DNA from 3 places in the Erwinia rhapontici genome. Region 1 is predicted to be linked to each of the others. Evidence: predicted binding sites of a transcription regulator. Region 1 holds the regulator's gene; each other region holds the start of a gene.
What was found. The regulator CRP, encoded in region 1, controls carbon source genes, mostly activating them, when cyclic AMP is high. The targets are predictions, from matches to a motif close to ATGTGANNNNNNTCACAT.
Positions count from the first base shown of each region.

Region 2: the regulator CRP is predicted to act here: its motif matches at 4,294-4,311, upstream of focA (formate transporter FocA).
Region 3: the regulator CRP is predicted to act here: its motif matches at 5,172-5,189, upstream of epd (erythrose-4-phosphate dehydrogenase).

Region 1 is NZ_CP085627.1:439,978-446,719, reverse strand. Features, by position in the region: gene LJN55_RS01900 (hydrolase) at 1-523, shown strand, start outside; gene LJN55_RS01895 (YheU family protein) at 523-741, shown strand; gene LJN55_RS01890 (phosphoribulokinase) at 842-1,711, shown strand; gene LJN55_RS01885 (amidohydrolase) at 1,726-2,904, opposite strand; gene LJN55_RS01880 (OsmC family protein) at 3,165-3,572, opposite strand; gene crp (cAMP-activated global transcriptional regulator CRP) at 3,942-4,574, shown strand; gene LJN55_RS01870 (YccS/YhfK family putative transporter) at 4,632-6,707, shown strand.
Region 2 is NZ_CP085627.1:1,572,396-1,579,137, reverse strand. Features, by position in the region: gene aroA (3-phosphoshikimate 1-carboxyvinyltransferase) at 1-759, opposite strand, end outside; gene serC (3-phosphoserine/phosphohydroxythreonine transaminase) at 849-1,934, opposite strand; gene ycaO (30S ribosomal protein S12 methylthiotransferase accessory factor YcaO) at 2,244-4,001, shown strand; gene focA (formate transporter FocA) at 4,371-5,228, shown strand; gene pflB (formate C-acetyltransferase) at 5,318-6,742, shown strand, end outside.
Region 3 is NZ_CP085627.1:929,160-935,901, reverse strand. Features, by position in the region: gene argO (arginine exporter ArgO) at 1-362, opposite strand, end outside; gene mscS (small-conductance mechanosensitive channel MscS) at 516-1,391, opposite strand; gene fbaA (class II fructose-bisphosphate aldolase) at 1,576-2,655, opposite strand; gene pgk (phosphoglycerate kinase) at 2,736-3,902, opposite strand; gene epd (erythrose-4-phosphate dehydrogenase) at 3,952-4,971, opposite strand; gene tkt (transketolase) at 5,427-6,742, opposite strand, start outside.

The DNA.
Region 1 (6,742 bases):
CAAGCAGGGCGAGGGCTGCCTGCTGGACGCGGGCGTGGTGGTTTCCGCCCCGCTGATGCTGGAACCCTGTAGTCTGCGGCTGGAGCAGGGATTTTCACGCATCTATCAGCGTTATTTGCTGGGATTGCTGAAGCAGAATGCCGAACGCAAACTCCGCGCGTGGCCGGGAACACTCCCTGTCGACCTGGCTCAGCTTAAATCGCTGCGCCTGCTACGCGACTTTGACGATGCGATCACCGCGCGCGCGCACGGCTTTGCGGATGCCAGCGACTACTATCATCGTTGCAGCGCCATGCCGTTGCTCCCCGGCGTGCGTAAACCGTTATTGGTGATACACGCGAAAGACGACCCTTTTATGACCCCTGAGGTCATCCCTGATCCGGCATTACTGCCCGCCTGTGTTGAGTATCAGCTGACGCAGCACGGTGGACACGTCGGTTTCGTCGGCGGCACGCTGCGTAAACCTGCGATGTGGCTGGAACAGCGCATCCCTCAGTGGCTTAACACCTGGCTGGAGAAATGATGATTATCCCCTGGAAAGACCTTGATACCGAAACGCTCGACAATTTGATTGAATCCTTCGTGCTGCGTGAAGGCACCGACTATGGTGAACAGGAGCGCTCGCTAAAACAGAAAGTCGACGATGTCCGTCGCCAGCTCAACAGCGGCGAGGTGGTGCTGGTGTGGTCGGAATTGCATGAATCCGTCAACATCATGCCGCGCGGCCAGTTTCGTGAATAAATAGTCGTGAATAAGTAAACGTGAAGCCATAATGACTTGGACGGGTAAAACATGTTACCAATGATCCGTCCGTCCGACCTTTATCAGGGAGTTGCACGCCATGTCAGCCAAACATCCGGTCATCGCCGTCACCGGCTCCAGTGGGGCAGGAACCACCACCACCAGCCTGGCTTTCAGGAAGATTTTTCAGCAACTTAATCTGCGGGCAGCCGAGGTCGAAGGGGACAGTTTCCACCGTTTTACCCGCCCGGAAATGGATATGGCAATCCGTAAAGCGCGCGATATGGGAAAGCACGTCAGCTATTTTGGCCCTGAAGCCAATGACTTTGGCCTGCTGGAGCAAACGTTCAGTGAATATGGTCGCAGCGGTAAAGGGCAGTCGCGCAAATATCTGCACACCTATGATGAAGCCGTACCCTGGAACCAGGTGCCGGGTACATTTACCCCGTGGCAGCCGCTGCCTGAACCCACCGATGTCCTGTTTTATGAGGGTTTGCATGGCGGCGTAATGACTCCGCTGCACAACGTGGCAGACAAGGTGGACCTGCTGGTCGGCGTGGTGCCTATCGTTAACCTGGAGTGGATACAAAAACTGGTGCGCGACACGGGTGAACGCGGTCACTCGCGTGAAGCGGTCATGGATTCAGTGGTGCGTTCCATGGAGGACTACATTAACTTTATTACGCCGCAGTTCTCACGCACTCATATTAACTTCCAGCGCGTCCCCACGGTGGATACCTCTAACCCCTTTGCTGCTCGCGGCATCCCCTCTCTGGATGAAAGTTTTGTCGTCATCCACTTTCAGGGGCTGGAAGATATCGACTTCCCCTATCTTCTCTCCATGTTGCAAGGTTCGTTTATCTCGCATATCAAAACCCTGGTGGTACCAGGTGGAAAAATGGGACTGGCAATGGAGTTGATTATGGGGCCACTGGTCAAACGCCTTATCGAAGGCAAAAAAATCGGCTGACCCCATTTATCCTGTTATCGCTTCATCAGCAGGCGGTGGATAAAGCCGGTATGCAGCCTCACCCCGATTTTTAGCGCATCTTCGTCAAGGCGAAAATGGGGGTTATGCAGCCCCCGGCAGGTCCCTTTTTCCGGGTTGCCCGACCCGACCCACAGGAAACAGCCCGGCACTACCTGCTGATAGGCTGAGAAGTCCTCGCAGCCAAACATTGGATGCAGCATAACCTGCAAGGCATCATCCCCCAGCGTGGCAATCACATTATCCACTGCAATACGGCAGGCGTCCGGGTGATTAACCCCGGTGGTGTAACCCGGCGTCCATTTCAGCACGTAGCTGGCCCCTGCTCCCTGCGTCATTCCGTCCAGCTGCTGTGACATCATCTGCGGGATAGTGTTACGCGCACTCTGGCTGAGCGTGCGCAGCGTGCCGCGCAGATGCGCCGTGTCAGGGATAACGTTATAGCCGCCGTCAGCCTGAAAACTCGCGACCGTCAGTACGGCACCTTCGTTAGGGTCAAGACGACGTGAGACAATCTGCTGAAGTGCCTGCACCACTCCTGCGCCCAGCGTCACCGGGTCGATACTCTCCTGCGGCATCGCTGCGTGGGCGCCTTTTCCCTGCAGGGTCAGGTCGAAGTTATCGCTGGCAGCGCTGAAGACGCCCTCTTTCACAGCCACCTGGCCGGTAGACAGTCCCGGGAAAACATGCAGACCGAAGATCATTGATACACCATTCAATACGCCCAGCTTAATCAGCTCGCTGGCCCCGCCTGGCGGCACTTCTTCCGCATGCTGGAAAATAAAGCGCACTTTGCCGGCAAGCTTACTCTGCTGCTGGCACAACACCCATGCCGCCCCCATCAGCATTGCCGTATGCGCATCATGCCCGCAGGCATGCATCACACCGCGATTGCGCGAAGTGAAAGGTTCACTGTTCAACTCCTCAATAGGCAGCGCATCCATATCGGCCCTCAGGGCAATGCAGTCACCACTACGCGGCCCCTCAAGTTCAGCCAGTACGCTATTTGGCGTCGGGCGACTAAGTGTTAATGGGCCAAACTTTGCCAGTTCAGCGGCAACATAGTCTGCGGTGCCATGCTCGTGGAAAGAGAGTTCGGCATTCGCGTGAATATGCCGCCGCCATTGCAGCACCTTTGGTGTGACATCCTGAATCAGCGTCTCGATAGTCATCATGACTCCTGGTTAATTAAATCTGACAACGGCAGACCAGGCAGCAACAGAGAATCATGGGCAAACGCCGGACATTCAGCTGTTGTTTCGCCAGCCTGCAGCAAATTAAGAAAGGAATGTAGAACGAGGGAAATATACCGCTGATGTTATTCGCCTGCCGTGGCGTGAAATGCGGGTAGAGAGAGGAATAGCAGGATGTGTACGCTACGTTCTGTCAGCTGTGGGTAACGACAACGAACATCGTTACCCATAAGAAACCAGCTTCAGGTCAGATCTGTCACTTCATAGCTGTGCGTCATTTTCACCGCGCTCCCCAGCATAATCGCCACCGAGCAGTATTTCTCCGCAGAGAGGTCGACCGCACGTGAAACGGCTTTATCCGTTAACGCCTTGCCGCTGACAATAAAGTGCAGGTTAATATGGGTGAAAATACGCGGTGCCTCTTCACGACGTTCCGAGGTCAATTTAACTTCACAGTCGGCGACATCGTGACGGCCTTTCTGCAGTATAGACACCACATCAATCGCACTGCATCCCCCGGCAGCCATCAGCACCATCTCCATCGGGCTGGGTGCTTTATCCCCCGCGGTGCCATCCATCAAAATCTGATGGCCGGATGAGGATTCTCCCAAAAACGTCATCCCTTCAACCCACTTAACTCGTGCTTGCATCACAAAATCCTCTCATTGATTCAGTTACCGCAGAGTACGCTGCACTCACAAAAACGGCAACGTTGCCTTTTTCGAACTATGCTGAAGCGAGACAACAGAAGACAGTCTTGTAAAGCTGTGCTACAAACGAAGCTGCAATATTTTACTGGCATAACAATGCACGGTAAAAACGGGACGACAGCACGAGCCATGCTCTTAACAGAGGCCCGTATAATTTCCCTATGGGAACGCTTGAATATTTCAACGCCTGGCAGGGATACATCCCCTGATACCCAAAAATATTTCGCGCTTCAGGCCAGCGGCAACGCATCTGCAGCACGCCGAATACAGGGTATATTTAGGCACGATTACAACAGAGGATAACAGCGAATGGTTCTCGGCAAACCGCAAACAGACCCTACACTCGAATGGTTCCTGTCACATTGCCATATTCACAAATATCCATCCAAAAGCACTCTGATTCATCAGGGTGAGAAGGCGGAAACCCTCTATTACATCGTTAAAGGATCAGTAGCGGTGTTAATCAAGGATGAAGAAGGCAAAGAGATGATCCTCTCCTACCTCAATCAGGGCGACTTCATTGGCGAGCTGGGCCTCTTTGAAGAAGGTCAGGAGCGCAGTGCATGGGTACGTGCGAAAACAGCCTGTGAAGTGGCTGAAATTTCCTACAAAAAATTCCGTCAGTTGATTCAGGTGAATCCTGACATCCTGATGCGCCTGTCTTCACAGATGGCGCGTCGCCTGCAAGTCACATCAGAGAAAGTGGGTAATTTAGCTTTCCTTGATGTGACCGGACGCATTGCCCAAACGTTGTTGAATCTGGCGAAACAACCGGATGCCATGACGCACCCGGATGGGATGCAGATCAAAATCACCCGTCAGGAGATCGGCCAGATCGTCGGCTGCTCCCGCGAAACGGTGGGTCGTATTCTAAAAATGCTGGAAGATCAAAACCTGATCTCAGCACATGGTAAAACCATTGTTGTTTACGGAACACGTTAACCGGCTCTGAACCCACGGCGCGACGCCCAGTCGCGCCGTTTTTATTTGGTGTGGCTCATGTGGCGGAGAATTATCTATCACCCCGAAGTTAACTACGCACTCAGGCAAACACTGGTGCTGTGTTTACCCGTGGCGATCGGCTGGATGCTCGGCAACCTGCAAAACGGCCTGCTGTTCTCATTAGTCCCCGCCTGTTGTAACAATGCCGGTCTTGATACTCCACACAAACGCTTCTTCAAACGTCTGATCGTAGGCGGTTGCCTGTTTGCTTTCAGTAGCTTTTTGATTCAGTACGCCGGGGCAGAAGAGGTGCCACTGCCCGTGATCCTGCTGGTCATGTCACTGCTGCTTGGTGTCACCGGTGAAATCAGTCCGCTGCACGGTCGTCTGCTACCGGCATCGCTGATTGCCGCCATTTTCACCCTCAGTCTGGCCGGACGCATGCCCATGTGGCAGCCGCCGCTATTGTTCATTCTCGGTACCGTCTGGTATGGCGCGTTTAACTGGTTCTGGTTCTGGCTGTGGAAAGAGCAGCCGATGCGCGAAACCCTCAGTCTGCTCTATCATGAACTGGCTGATTACTGCGAAGCGAAATACAGTCTGCTAACCCAGTTGACCGATCCCCAAACCGCCCTGCCTCCCCTGTTGGTCCGCCAACAGAAAGCCGTCGATCTGATTAACACCTGTTACCAGCAAATGCATATGCTGGCCGCCAATCGCGACCATTATCAGCGACTGACGCGCGCATTTCAGGTCGCCCTCGATCTACAGGAACATATCGCCGTCAGCCTGCATCAGCCCGAGGAAGTACAGAAGCTGGTAGAGCAGAGCCACGCCGAGGCGGTGATCCGCTGGAATGCGCAGACCATTGCCACACGCCTGCGGGTACTGGCTGACGATATCCTCTATCACCGCTTCCCTGAACGTTTCACGATGGAAAAACCGCTTCAGGCACTGGAAAAAATATCCCGTCAGCACCCCGATAATCCGGTTGGCAACTTTTGCTATTATCACTTCAGCCGTATCGCCCGCGTGCTACGCACCCAGCACCCGTTGTACCGTCGCGACCTGATGGCGGACCGCCAGCGCCGCCTGCCGCTGTTTCCTGCGTTGAAGAGTTATCTGTCGCTGAAATCCTCTGCCCTGCGCACCGCCGCACGCTATGCAGTCATGCTGACCTTCGCCAGTTCACTGGCCCTGTTCTTCAATCTGCCGAAGCCTTACTGGATACTGATGACGGTGATGTTTGTCAGCCTCAACGGTTACAGCGCTACTCGGGTACGTATCCAGCACAGGGCGCTGGGAACGCTGGCCGGGTTGGCCATTGCCGCTGCCACGCTCGGTTTACATGCCCCGGAATCCTGGGTGCTGCTGGTGATGCTACTGATTACCCTGGTGAGCTATCTGTTTATCCGCAAGTTTTACGGCTGGGCAACCGTAGGATTCACGGTCACCGCGGTGTATACATTGCAACTGCTGTCGCTGAACGGAGCGCAGTTCCTGCTGCCGCGCTTAATGGATACACTAATGGGCTGTCTGATTGCCTTCGGCGGCATGATTTGGCTATGGCCACAGTGGCAGAGTGGATTGATGCGTCAGAATGCGCACGATGCGCTGGAGACCTATCAGGAGGCATTGCAGAAGCTGCTGGGCAGCGAACAGGATGCGGAGAAACTGGCATACCAGCGTATGCGGGTGAATCAGGCGCATAATGCGCTGTTTAACTCACTGCATCAGGCGATGCAGGAACCGGGCTTTAATTCACGCTACCTGGCCGATATGCAGCTGTGGGTCACGCACAGCCAGTTTATTGTTGAGCATATCAACGCCATGACCATTCTGGCGCGGGAGCATACGATGCTAACGCCGACGCTGGCAGAGCGCTATTTGCAATCCTGCGAAATTGCCCTGCAACGCTGTCAGCAGCGTCTGGAGTATGACGGACCGGATTCAGGCAGCAATGTACTGGATGCTCCCGAGGACTTCCATCAGGGGCCGGTGACCATTATGGAGCGACACGTGAAGCGTATTCTTGGCCACCTCAGCGTAATGCACACCATTTCGTCGCTGACCTGGAGCCAGCGCCCACATCATGGCCGCTGGCTGTCCCGGCGCTTGAGGAAATCGTCATGATCGCGGGTCAGGCATGCCTGACCCCTACGAATTAG
Region 2 (6,742 bases), 1.1 Mb from region 1:
CGCGGCAAGGAAATAAGACGCAGAGGATGCATCACCTTCAACCAGGTAGTCGCCGGGTGCCTGATACTGCTGCTGGCCACGAATGTGGAACGCGCGGTAATCTTCATTCTCAACGTTAACGCCAAAAGTCGCCATCAGGTTGAGCGTGATATCGATATAGGGTTTTGATACCAAATCGCCTTTAATCACAATGCGAGTATCGTTTTCGGCTAACGGTGCGGTCATCAGCAACGCCGTCAGAAACTGACTGGAAACGCTACCATCGACGGCGACTTCGCCACCGCGGAACCCGCCTTTCAGGCGCAGCGGCGGGTAATCTTCCTGCTCAAGGTATTCGACATCGGCCCCCCCTTGACGTAAAGCATCAACCAAGTGGCCAATCGGACGTTCTTTCATGCGAGGCTCACCGGTCAGAACGATGTCGTTGCTGCCCAGGCACAGTGCCGCCGCCAGAGGGCGCATTGCCGTTCCGGCATTGCCAAGAAACAGTTCCAGCGCGCCTTCTGCCTGAAGTGCACCGCCCTGACCTTCGACTTCACACACCGTGCGATCGGCAGACAGTGTGAAATGAACACCCAACGCCTGTAGTGCATTCAGCATATGGCGAACATCGTCGCTATCAAGCAGATTCGTCAGGCGGGTGGTGCCTTTTGCCAGTGCGGCCAGCAGCAGCGCGCGGTTAGACACACTCTTAGAGCCGGGAAGGTTAACGGTGCCATCGACCAGGGCGATAGGTTGTAACGTCAGGGAATCCTGCATGTGAAACGTATTCTCCAAAATAATTACAATGAAACCCCGCTGGGCTGCGGGGTTTCAGATTCAAAACTTACTGCCAATGCAGGCGTACCTTAGCCGTGGCGACGTTCGAAGTCGACCATAAAATCGGTGAGCGTTTTCACGCCCTGCAACGGCATCGCATTGTAGATCGAAGCACGCATGCCGCCGACCACACGGTGGCCTTTCAGAGCATGCAGACCTGCTGCAAATGACTCTTCAAGGAACAGTTTGTCCAGTGTGGCATCAGCCAGTTGGAAGGGTACGTTCATACGTGAACGGTTAGCGGCTACCACATCGTTGCGATAGAAACTGCTGTTATCGATGGTGCCATACAGCAGATCGGCTTTTGCCTGGTTACGTTTATCCAGTTCCGCCACGCCGCCCTGCTCTTTCAGCCACTTAAACACCAAGCCGGACAGATACCAGGCAAAGGTCGGTGGCGTGTTGAACATAGATTCGTTATCCGCCAGGACCTTATAATCCAGGATGGAAGGCAATTCTTTACGCGCCTGACCCAACAGATCTTCACGCACAACGACCAGTGTTAACCCGGCAGGACCAATATTTTTCTGTGCGCCGGCATACAACACGCCGTAACGACTAACATCGATCGGGGACGACAGAATCGTGGAAGAAAGATCGGCCACTACCACTTTATCACCAAAGTCCGGGGTTTCCGGGATAGCGATACCGTCGATCGTTTCGTTCGGGCAGTAATGAACGTAGGCAGCATCATCAGACAGTGCCCACTCGCTCATTGGTTTGATACCGCGCAGGCCATCAATCGTCGTTTTGGCATCGATCACATTTGGCGTGCAGTATTTCTGAGCCTCTTTTACTGCGCTGGCTGCCCAATAACCGCCATCAACATAGTCCGCCGTAGCATGCTGCCCCAACAGATTCATCGGGATGGCAGCAAACTGAGCGCGTGCACCGCCATGGCAGAATAAAACTTTATAGTTGGAGGGGATTTTCAGCAGATCACGAAAATCTTTTTCAGCCTCTTCCGCGACCTGAATAAATTCCTTACTACGGTGGCTGATCTCCATTACGGAGGTTCCTAAACCCTGCCAGTTGCAGAGTTCCTGTTCAGCGCGACGAAGTACTTCTACCGGCAACATAGCCGGGCCTGAGCTAAAATTGAAAACCTGACTCATTTCCCCTCACCACTTTCAGATCAATCGGTTTTGATTCCTCTATCGGTTTTATCATTGCCACCCCGTTGCTGCAATGATTTATCAGGTCGACCGACCAGTTCACCGGCCTGTGCCGCAACAGCTTGTAGGGGAAATGCAACAGCAGACGATATTTTGTGAGGTGTTTTCCTGTTTGAAAAACAGACCCGTTATCTTTTCATCCTAAAATGGCATTCTTGCGTTCATGAAATTAATGATGTCGGATAGCGATTCCGCCGGAAACCCCGTATCATTGCGCGCTTTCCGCACAATCAATAACGAGTGGGCAAAATGACTCAAACTTATATCCCAGGCAAAGACGCCGCGTTGGAAGTTTCCATCGCACGCTTTCAGCAAAAACTGCAGGATCTTGGCTTCAACATCGAAGAAGCATCCTGGCTGAACCCGGTCCCGAATGTCTGGTCAGTTCATATCCGCGATCGCGACTGCCCGCTGTGTTTTACCAATGGTAAAGGCGCGAGCAAAAAAGCGGCTCTGGCCTCTGCGCTGGGCGAATACTTTGAACGCCTGTCCACCAACTATTTCTTCGCTGACTTCTGGTTAGGCGAGAAGATCGCTAACGGCGACTTCGTTCACTACCCTAACGAGAAGTGGTTCCCACTGCCGGAAGATGACCAATTGCCAGAAGGCATTCTGGATCCACGACTGCGTAAATTCTACGACCCGGAAAACGAAGTGAGCGCCAGCGAACTGGTTGACTTGCAGTCGGGCAATGCCGCACGCGGCATCTGTGGCCTGCCGTTTACCCGTCAGTCGGATCAGCAAACCGTTTACATCCCGATGAACATTATCGGCAACCTGTATGTATCAAACGGTATGTCTGCCGGTAATACCGCCAACGAAGCCCGCGTTCAGGGGCTGTCAGAGGTATTCGAGCGCTATATTAAAAACCGTATTATCGCGGAATCAATCAGCCTGCCAGCCATTCCGCAAGACGTGTTAAATCGTTATCCGGGCGTTGTCGAAGCCATCGCCTCGCTGGAAGCAGAAGGTTTCCCAATCTTCTCTTACGACGCCTCACTGGGCGGTAAATATCCTGTTATCTGTGTGGTGCTGTTTAACCCTGCTAATGGCACGTGCTTCGCCTCCTTTGGTGCTCACCCTGACTTTGGCGTAGCGCTTGAGCGTACCGTCACCGAACTGCTTCAAGGTCGTGGCCTCAAAGATTTGGATGTGTTCACACCGCCGACCTTCGACGATGAAGAAGTGGCGGAACACGCCAACCTGGAAACACACTTTATCGATTCCAGCGGTCTGATCTCGTGGGATATGTTTAAGGATGACGCCGATTATCCGTTTGTTGACTGGAGCTTTAAAGGCAGCACTGAAGAAGAGTTCTCGACACTGATGGACATCTTCAAGTCAGAAGATCAGGAAGTTTACATCGCGGACTATGAGCATCTGGATGTGTACGCTTGCCGCATCATCGTGCCGGGCATGTCTGATATCTACCCGGCAGAAGACCTGCTGCTGGCGAACAACAGCATGGGTGCTTACCTGCGCGATACACTACTCAGCCTGCCGGAAAGCAGCTGGGAAAAAGAAGACTATCTGTCTCTGCTGGAGCAGCTGGATGAAGACGGCCATGACGACTTCACACGTGTACGCGAACTGCTGGGCCTTGCAACGGGTAAAGATAACGGCTGGTACACACTGCGTATTGGTGAACTTAAGGCGATGTTAGCACTGGCAGCAGGCGATCTGGAACAGGCATTGATTTGGACGGAATGGACCATGGAGTTCAATCAGTCGATCTTCAGCGCCGAACGCGCCAACTACTATCGCTGCCTGCAAACACTGCTGTTATTGAGCCAGGAAGAAGGTCGCGACCCTTTGCAGTATCATACGGCATTCGTCCGTATGTATGGGCAGGAAGCCGTAGACACAGCTTCAGCAGCTATCAGTGGTGAAGCGCCATTTTATGGTTTGCAGGCGGTTGATAACGATCTGAAAGCGTTCCCGGCACACCAATCTCTGCTGGCGGCTTATGAAAAACTTCAGGCGGCCAAACGTCTTTACTGGAAATAATTGACTATAAAAATAGCACCCGGTTAAAGGGGGTTATAAACAGACAAGATTATTTCACCGCAGCCGATCTCTATCTGCAGGTTAATAAAAGGTAACAGCGCAGGCTGTTACCTTTTTAATTGTTACAACCTGGCTATATTTACTCTCGTTTATTCACCCACTCTTTCGCGAAACACATCTGAGACTCAAATATTTTTTTAATAATTAAAAAAGTTTTATTTGAATAAAAACAACAACTTAAACAATAAACCCATGATAAAAATAGGGTCTTATCCGCGAATTAGCCGGGCCTATATGATCCACATCAAATTCTTTCCTATACTCCTTTGTTAGACTTTCCTCGCTGATTACTTTTGGGAGGACGTTAGTGTGAAAGCTGGCAACCCCTTTGATTTATTATTACCGTCAGAAATGGCGAAAGTTGCTGAAGATGCAGGTGTCTATAAAGCAACGAAACACCCCTTCACCACATTTTTTCTGGCAATTACCGCTGGAGTCTTCATTTCCATCGCCTTTGCTTTCTATATTACTGCGACAACGGGTACGGCTGCTGTCCCATGGGGGCTGGCAAAACTGGTTGGTGGTATCTGCTTTTCACTGGGTCTGATGTTGGTTGTGGTTTGCGGTGCTGACCTGTTTACTTCCACTGTTCTCACCGTGGTTGCTAAAGCCAGCGGTCGTATCAGTTGGGCGCAGCTCGCACGCAACTGGATTATCGTCTACGTCGGTAACTTTATCGGTGCCATCTTATTTGTCGCTCTGATTTGGTTTGCCGGGCAATACATGGCGGCCAACGGTGCCTGGGGACTGAATGTCCTGCAAACCGCTGACCACAAAATGCACCATACCTTCACTGAAGCAGTCTGCCTTGGCATTTTGGCGAATCTGATGGTGTGCATGGCAGTATGGATGAGTTACTCCGGTCGTAGTCTGATGGATAAAATGTTTGCCATGGTACTGCCGGTTGCGATGTTTGTTGCCAGTGGATTTGAGCACAGCATCGCCAACATGTTTCTCGTCCCGATGGCGATCATCATTAAAGACTTTGCGACTCCCGAATTCTGGCAAGCTACCGGAGCAAGTGCAGAGCAGTTTTCGCACCTCACCGTTGGCCATTTTATTACCGATAACCTGATCCCGGTTACCCTGGGCAATATCATCGGTGGTGGTTTGCTTGTTGGTTTAACTTACTGGGTAATTTATCTGCGTGATGGCGATCATCACTGATTCACCCACTAACAGAATTTTGCAACCGTCGGTGTGATGTCACACGGCGGGAACGTACAACGAACTTCACGTTATAAGGTAGGTATCAAATGACCGAGCTTAATCAAAAAATGGCGACAGCCTGGGAAAGCTTTGCACAGGGCGAATGGCAGACCAGCGTTAACGTCCGTGACTTCATCCAGAAAAACTACACACCGTATGAAGGCGACGAAGCGTTCCTGGCCGGTGCCACTGAGGCAACAACTGCCCTGTGGGACAAAGTGATGGAAGGCATCAAACAAGAAAACCGCACTCATGCACCGGTTGACTTTGATACCGACCTGCCATCAACCATTACCTCTCATGATGCGGGCTATATCAATAAAAGCCTGGAAAAAATCGTTGGTCTGCAGACAGAAGCTCCACTGAAACGCGCGCTGATCCCTTTCGGCGGAATTAAAATGGTTGAAGGTTCGTGCAAAGTGTATGGCCGCGAACTTGATCCTACCGTGAAAAAAATCTTCACCGAATACCGTAAAACCCATAACCAGGGTGTATTCGATGTCTACACTCCAGATATTATGCGCTGCCGTAAATCAGGTGTGCTGACGGGTCTGCCTGACGCATACGGTCGTGGCCGTATCATTGGTGACTACCGCCGTGTAGCGCTGTACGGTATCGATGCATTGATGAAAGATAAATTCGCTCAGTTCACCTCACTGCAGAGCGATATGGAAAACGGTGTTAACCTGGAAGCGACAATTCGCCTGCGCGAAGAAATTGCCGACCAGCATCACGCACTCCAGCAGATTAAAGAGATGGCAGCAAAATATGGCTGTGATATCTCTGGTCCGGCTACCAATGCAAAAGAAGCGGTACAGTGGACCTACTTCGGTTACCTTGCTGCGGTGAAATCCCAGAACGGTGCAGCGATGTCCTTTGGTCGCGTATCGACCTTCCTGGATATCTACTTTGAACGCGACCTGAAAGCAGGCGTGATTAACGAGTTGGAAGCACAGGAACTGATCGACCACCTGGTGATGAAGCTGCGTATGGTACGCTTCCTGCGTACTCCTGAATACGATGAACTGTTCTCAGGTGACCCAATCTGGGCGACAGAATCACTGGCAGGTATGGGCGTTGACGGCCGTACCATGGTGACTAAAAACACCTTCCGTTTCCTGAATACCCTTTACACCATGGGTCCTTCACCGGAACCAAACATGACCATTCTGTGGTCTGAAAAACTGCCACTGAACTTCAAAAAATACGCGGCAAAAGTGTCCATCGATACCTCTTCTCTGCAGTATGAGAATGATGATCTGATGCGCCCTGATTTTGACAATGATGATTACGCTATTGCCTGCTGCGTAAGCCCGATGATCGTCGGCAAACAAATGCAGTTCTTCGGTGCACGTGCCAACCTGGCGAAAACCATGCTGTATGCCATTAACGGCGGCGTGGATGAAAAAATGAAAATGCAGGTTGGCCCAAAAGAAGCGCCAATGATGGATGAAGTGCTGGACTACGATAAA
Region 3 (6,742 bases), 490 kb from region 1:
AGCCAGGTCACCGCCATCATGGTCGCGACAATGCGCCAGCGTCCCTGCTTTAAAACAGCGGCAGACGCCAGGTTGATATCGCCACTGAACGCTGTTCTCAGCGAGCCCCAGCCATACCACAGCAGGAAAGCCACTCCGCCCCACGTTACCAGATTGAGTAGCAGCTCGGATTGGTTAAGCAATGCGCTACCACCAAATATTCCGCCACAGATCAGCACAATATCACTCAGCGTACAGAGTGCAGCGGTCATCAGATGATACTGGCGGCGCACGCCCTGATTCATCACAAAGGCATTCTGCGGGCCAAGCGGAAGAATAAGCGCTGCGCCCATAGCAACCCCCTGAAAATAAACGGATAACATCACAATCGCCTCACCAGTCAAGATTTTCGGCAAGTGTATAGCGGCAATATCATTAGGGGAAATTGAAAGATTTAATGGTTAATAAGAAAGGCTAATACTGAGAGGGGCAAAGTAAGATAAGGGCCGACCGGAAAATGGCCGGCCCTGACAGGATTATTCCGCTTTCGCCACTTCTGCTTCTGGCGCTTTGACCTGGTGCAGATGAACATCCATCTGCGGGTAAGGAATACCGATGTTGTTGGCATCCAGCGTACGTTTGAAGTTTCTCATCAGGTCCCAGTAGACATCCTGTAAGTCACCCGCTTTGCTCCAGCAGCGAATCACCACATTAACCGAAGAGGCGGCCAGCTCGTTCAGGCCAATCTGCACACCGCGCTCCTGCAGAACGCGAGGCTCGGCATCCACCACGCCGCGCAGCAGTGTCAGCACTTCATCGATATCAGCATCGTAGGCGACGCCAATAATAAATTCATTGCGGCGTTCTGGCTCGCGGGAGAAGTTAATGATATTCCCCGCAATGATTTTGCCGTTTGGCACCACAACAATTTTACCGTCAGCACTGCGTAATGTGGTCGAGAAGATCTGTACATTAAGCACTGTTCCCATCACACCGCCCAGATCAACAAACTCTCCCGCGCGGAACGGACGGAAGGTGACCAGCAGTACACCCGCGGCCAGGTTCGAGAGCGAACCTTGCAGAGCCAGTGCAAACGCAAAGCCTGCGGCTGCCAGTGCAGCAATCACCGAGGCTGTCTGCACGCCTACACGTCCCATCGCAGCAATCAGCGTAAAGGCAATGATGCCGTAGCGCACCAACCCGGACAGGAAGTCAGCGACGGTAGGGTCAATTTTTCGTGCTACCAGCAGCTTATTCACCGTCCCGGAAATAAATCGGGCAGCAATCATACCGATAATGATAATCGCAATGGCCGCAACGATATTGACCGCATAGCTCAACAACAGCGCCTGATTACGCACCAGCCAGCCACCCGCATTATTGATGCCGTTTACCACATTTAAATCATCCATTCCCCTGTCCTTTTTCAGGCCCAAAATGGGCATTCGAATATCTGCCGTTCAACCAGCAGCCGATGGGGTTAAGGGTAAACAAGAAAATGGGGTTGTGCCAAATAAGCGGCGAAATTACCTGACAATTCAGAACTGAATGCATAAAAAAAGGCCCCTCAGGGCCTTTTTTAAACAGAGCGGGAACTTACAGTACGTCGACTGCGTTCAGCTCTTTGAATGCCTGCTCCAGGCGCACGATCATGGAAGCCTGTGAAGAGCGCAGCCATACACGTGGGTCGTAGTATTTCTTGTTCGGCTTATCAGCGCCTTCCGGGTTACCCAGCTGCGCCTGCAGATAGCCTTCGTTCTTTTTGTAGTACTGCAGGATGCCGTCCCATGTTGCCCACTGGGTATCGGTATCGATGTTCATTTTGATCACGCCGTAACCGATAGATTCTTCGATCTCAGCTGCTGATGAACCGGAACCACCGTGGAACACGAAGTCCAGTGAGTTCACTGGCAGGCCGTGTTTTTCGCTGACGTATTTCTGAGAATCACGCAGGATGGTCGGGGTCAGTTTCACGTTGCCTGGCTTGTACACACCGTGCACGTTACCGAATGAAGCAGCGATAGTGAAACGCGGGCTGATAGCGTTCAGCTTGGTGTAAGCGTAATCAACGTCTTCTGGCTGAGTGTACAGAGCAGAAGCGTCCATGTGGCTGTTGTCCACGCCGTCTTCTTCGCCACCGGTGCAACCCAGTTCAATTTCCAGGGTCATGTCGATTTTCGCCATGCGCGCCAGGTATTTGCTGGAGATCTCGATGTTCTCTTCCAGAGACTCTTCAGACAGGTCGATCATGTGAGAAGAGAACAGTGGCTTACCGGTTTTAGCGAAGTGCTCTTCACCCGCATCCAGCAGACCGTCGATCCACGGCAGCAGTTTCTTAGCGCAGTGGTCAGTGTGCAGAATAACAGGCACGCCATAGTGTTCAGCCATCAGGTGAACGTGGTGTGCGCCAGAGATGGCACCAAAAATAGCCGCAGCCTGTGGCTTGTCAGATTTCAGGCCTTTACCCGCGATGAAACCTGCACCACCGTTGGAGAACTGAATGATAACCGGCGCTTTAACTTTCGCTGCGGTTTCCAGAACGGCGTTGATGGAGTCAGTGCCCACGCAGTTAACTGCTGGCAGAGCGAATTTGTTCTCTTTCGCTACCTGGAAGATCTTCTGCACGTCGTCACCGGTGACAACGCCTGGTTTTACGAAATCAAAAATTTTAGACATGTTAGCTTGTCCTGTTTCTTCGGTCGTATTAAAGGATTCAGTTCTCATGCGGGGTACTTATACCCCGCTCTGAGGTTTAATTACTTCTGCTTTGCACGCTCTTCAAGCATGGCAACCGCAGGTAAGGTTTTGCCTTCCACGAACTCAAGGAATGCACCGCCACCGGTAGAGATATAAGAGATTTTATCTTCGATACCAAACAGGTCGATAGCGGCCAGCGTATCACCGCCGCCGGCAATGGAGAATGCGTCACTGTCTGCAATCGCGTTCGCGATAATTTCGGTGCCTTTGCGGAAGTTCGGGAATTCGAACACGCCTACCGGGCCGTTCCACAGAATAGTTTTGGCTTCTTTCAACAACTTAGCCATTGCCAGTGCGGTTTCGTCACCAAAGTCCATGATCTCTTCGTTGTCCTGAACTTCAGACACTTTCTTCACGGTAGAAGGTGCAGTTTCAGAGAATTCCGTGCCTACGCGAGAGTCAGTTGGCACCGGAATTTTGTATTCGTCGCGCAGTTTCTTAGCGGCAGCCACGAAATCAGGTTCGTACAGAGATTTACCCACGTTGTTGTCGATAGCCACGAAGGTGTTCGCGATACCCCCACCCACAATCACGGTGTCTGCAATGTTCACCAGCGAGTTAAGCACATCGAATTTGGTAGACACTTTAGAACCACCAACCACGGCAACCATTGGGCGTGCCGGGGTTTTCAGGGCTTTGCCCAGCGCTTCCAGTTCACCTGACAGCAGCGGACCCGCACAGGCGATTGGTGCAAATTTGCCCACGCCATGGGTAGACGCCTGAGCACGGTGAGCAGTACCGAAAGCATCCATCACGAAGATGTCGCACAGGGCAGCATATTTTTTAGAGAGGGTTTCGTCGTCTTTTTTCTCGCCTTTGTTAAAGCGCACGTTTTCCAGAACAACCAGTTTACCCGCGGTCAGTTCAACACCGTCCAGGTAATCTTTTGCCAGGGAAACGTTATCTGCACCCAACTTGTCTTTCAGGTAGTTCACTACCGGCAGCAGAGAAAACTCTTCGTTGTATTCACCTTCGGTCGGGCGACCCAGGTGCGAGGTGACCATCACTTTTGCGCCTTGCTTCAGTGCCGCCTCAATGGTCGGCAGAGAAGCGCGAATACGTGCATCAGACGTCACTTTCCCTTCTTTTACTGGCACGTTCAGATCCGCACGGATCAGAACACGTTTACCAGCCAGATCCAGATCGGTCATCTTAATTACAGACATGGTGAACCCTCTCGTTGATTCTCAAAGTTTTACAGACGCTGTACGCGCCTTACCTGAAACCGCTGGCGGCCATCGCTAACGTCGTATCGATCATACGATTAGCGAAGCCCCATTCGTTATCGCACCAGACTAACGTCTTGATAAGGTGCTGACCACTGACCCGCGTTTGGGTGCCGTCGACAATAGCACTGTGCGGATCATGGTTAAAATCAATGGAGACTAACGGCAATTCCGTGTAGTCAACTATACCACTAAATGCCCCTTCTGACGCACTTTGCAGCAGGGCGTTAACCTCGCAGGCGCTGACGGGATCCCGCACACTGACGCTGAGGTCAATGGCCGTCACGTTGATGGTGGGAACACGCACAGCAATCGCTTCAAAACGATCGTTAAATTTTGGGAAGAAACGCGTAATCCCGGCAGCCAGGCGGGTGTCGACAGGAATAATCGACTGACTGGCCGCACGTGTACGGCGTAAATCCGGGTGATAAGCATCAATCACCTGCTGGTCATGCATGGCAGAATGGATGGTTGTCACCGTACCCGACTCAATACCCCACGCATCATCCAACAGCTTGATAATAGGGATGATGCAATTCGTGGTGCAGGAGGCGTTCGACACCAGCAAATGCTCAGGCAGCAGATCTTTTTCATTCACGCCAAAGACCACTGTGGCATCAAGATCGTTACCACCAGGGTGTGAGAACAAGACCTTTTTGGCTCCCGCCTGCAAATGGGCTTCGCCATCTGCACGACTGCCATAAACCCCGGTACAGTCCAGCACGATATCCACATTCAGATCGCGCCACGGCAGCGCCGCAATATCAGTATGGTGCAGCAAACGGATCGTGTCATCGCCAACGGAGAGCAGTTCGCGCTCCTGACGCACATCCCAGGCGAAGCGCCCATGGCTGGTGTCATACTTTAACAGATGCGCCATTCCGGCGGCCTCTGCCAGCTCATTGATGGCAACCACGGTAATCTCAGCACGGCGACCGGTTTCATACAGTACACGCAACACGTTGCGTCCTATACGACCAAATCCGTTAATGGCAATGCGAACCGTCATATCACTCCTGCTTCAGAATTCACGATGAAATCGGAGGATTAGCCTGAGCCAGCCACCGCGATTTGTACAGGATATTCTTGCATCATAACAAGGCTCAGTCTGAATGGTGATCCTTGTGCGACATAGTACTGAAACGCTTCAGCTAGAATAATAGAAGTAAGGAATAATAGGAATGATTCGGATCAATTGTGGAGCGTAACTTTCGATCTACGTCACAAATTTGGAATTTTTTCTGGCGGGATAAAGAAGGGTCGGGCATGCCCGACCCCTACGGGGAACTGTATAAGGATGAGGCATACCCGCCCCTCAAGGTAAACTGCGTAGGGACCGGGCATGCCCGACCCCTACGGGGAACTGTGTAAGGATGAGGCATACCCGACCCTCAAGGTAGACTGCGTAGGGGCCGGGCACGCCCGGCCCTCATAGCGGTGAGTCATGCCTCACCCGCTACCTTATTACAGCAGGCCTTTTGCTTTAGCGACAACGTTATCCACGGTGAAGCCAAACAGTTCGAACAGCTTCTCAGCGGGCGCTGACTCACCGAAGCTGGTCATACCGACGATAGCGCCGTTCAGACCAACGTATTTGAACCAGTAATCTGCGATACCGGCTTCAATCGCCACGCGGGCGCTGACTGCTTTCGGCAGCACAGCTTCACGGTAGGCAGCATCCTGCTTGTCGAAAGCATCGGTAGACGGCATAGACACAACGCGCACCTTACGGCCTTCAGCCGTCAGTTTGTCATACGCGCCTACTGCCAGCTCAACTTCTGAACCGGTCGCAATCAGGATAACTTCTGGCGTACCTGCGCAGTCCTTCAGCACGTAAGCACCGCGTGCTACGTTTGCCAGCTGTTCCGCAGTACGGTCCTGCTGTGCCAGGTTTTGACGTGACAGGATCAGGGCAGTCGGGCCATCGTTACGCTCAATCGCATATTTCCATGCGATCGCTGATTCAACCTGGTCACACGGACGCCACAGGCTCATGTTCGGCGTGACACGCAGGCTGGCGATCTGCTCAACCGGCTGGTGAGTCGGGCCGTCTTCGCCCAGACCGATAGAATCATGGGTGTAGACCATCACCTGGCGGATCTTCATCAGTGCCGCCATACGCGCCGCATTACGGGCATATTCAACGAACATCAGGAAGGTGGCCGTGTACGGCAGGAAACCACCGTGCAGAGTGATACCATTGGCAATCGCGGTCATACCGAATTCGCGCACGCCGTAATGGATGTAGTTGCCTGCAGCATCTTCGTTGATTGGCTTAGAACCAGACCACATTGTCAGGTTGCTTGGTGCCAGGTCAGCGGAGCCGCCCAGGTATTCCGGCAGCAGTTTACCAAAGGCTTCGATGGCATTCTGTGACGCTTTACGGCTGGCGATTTTAGACGGGTTAGCCTGCAGCTCTTCAACGAATTTCTGCGACTCGGTTGCCCAGTTCGCTGGCAGCTCGTTGTTCACACGGCGTTTGAACTCTTCCGCCAGTTCAGGGAAGGCTTTCGCATAGGCAGCAAACTTCTCATTCCATGCGGCTTCTTTCGCCTTGCCGGCTTCTTTAGCATCCCACTGCGCATAGATGTCTGAAGGAATTTCAAACGGCGCATGGTTCCAGCCCAGCTGCTTACGGGTCAGTGCAATTTCATCATCACCCAGCGGTGCGCCGTGGGAATCATGCGTACCGGCTTTGTTCGGTGAACCGAAACCGATGACCGTTTTGCACATCAGCAGTGAAGGCTTATCGCTAACCGCTTTCGCTTCTTCAACCGCTT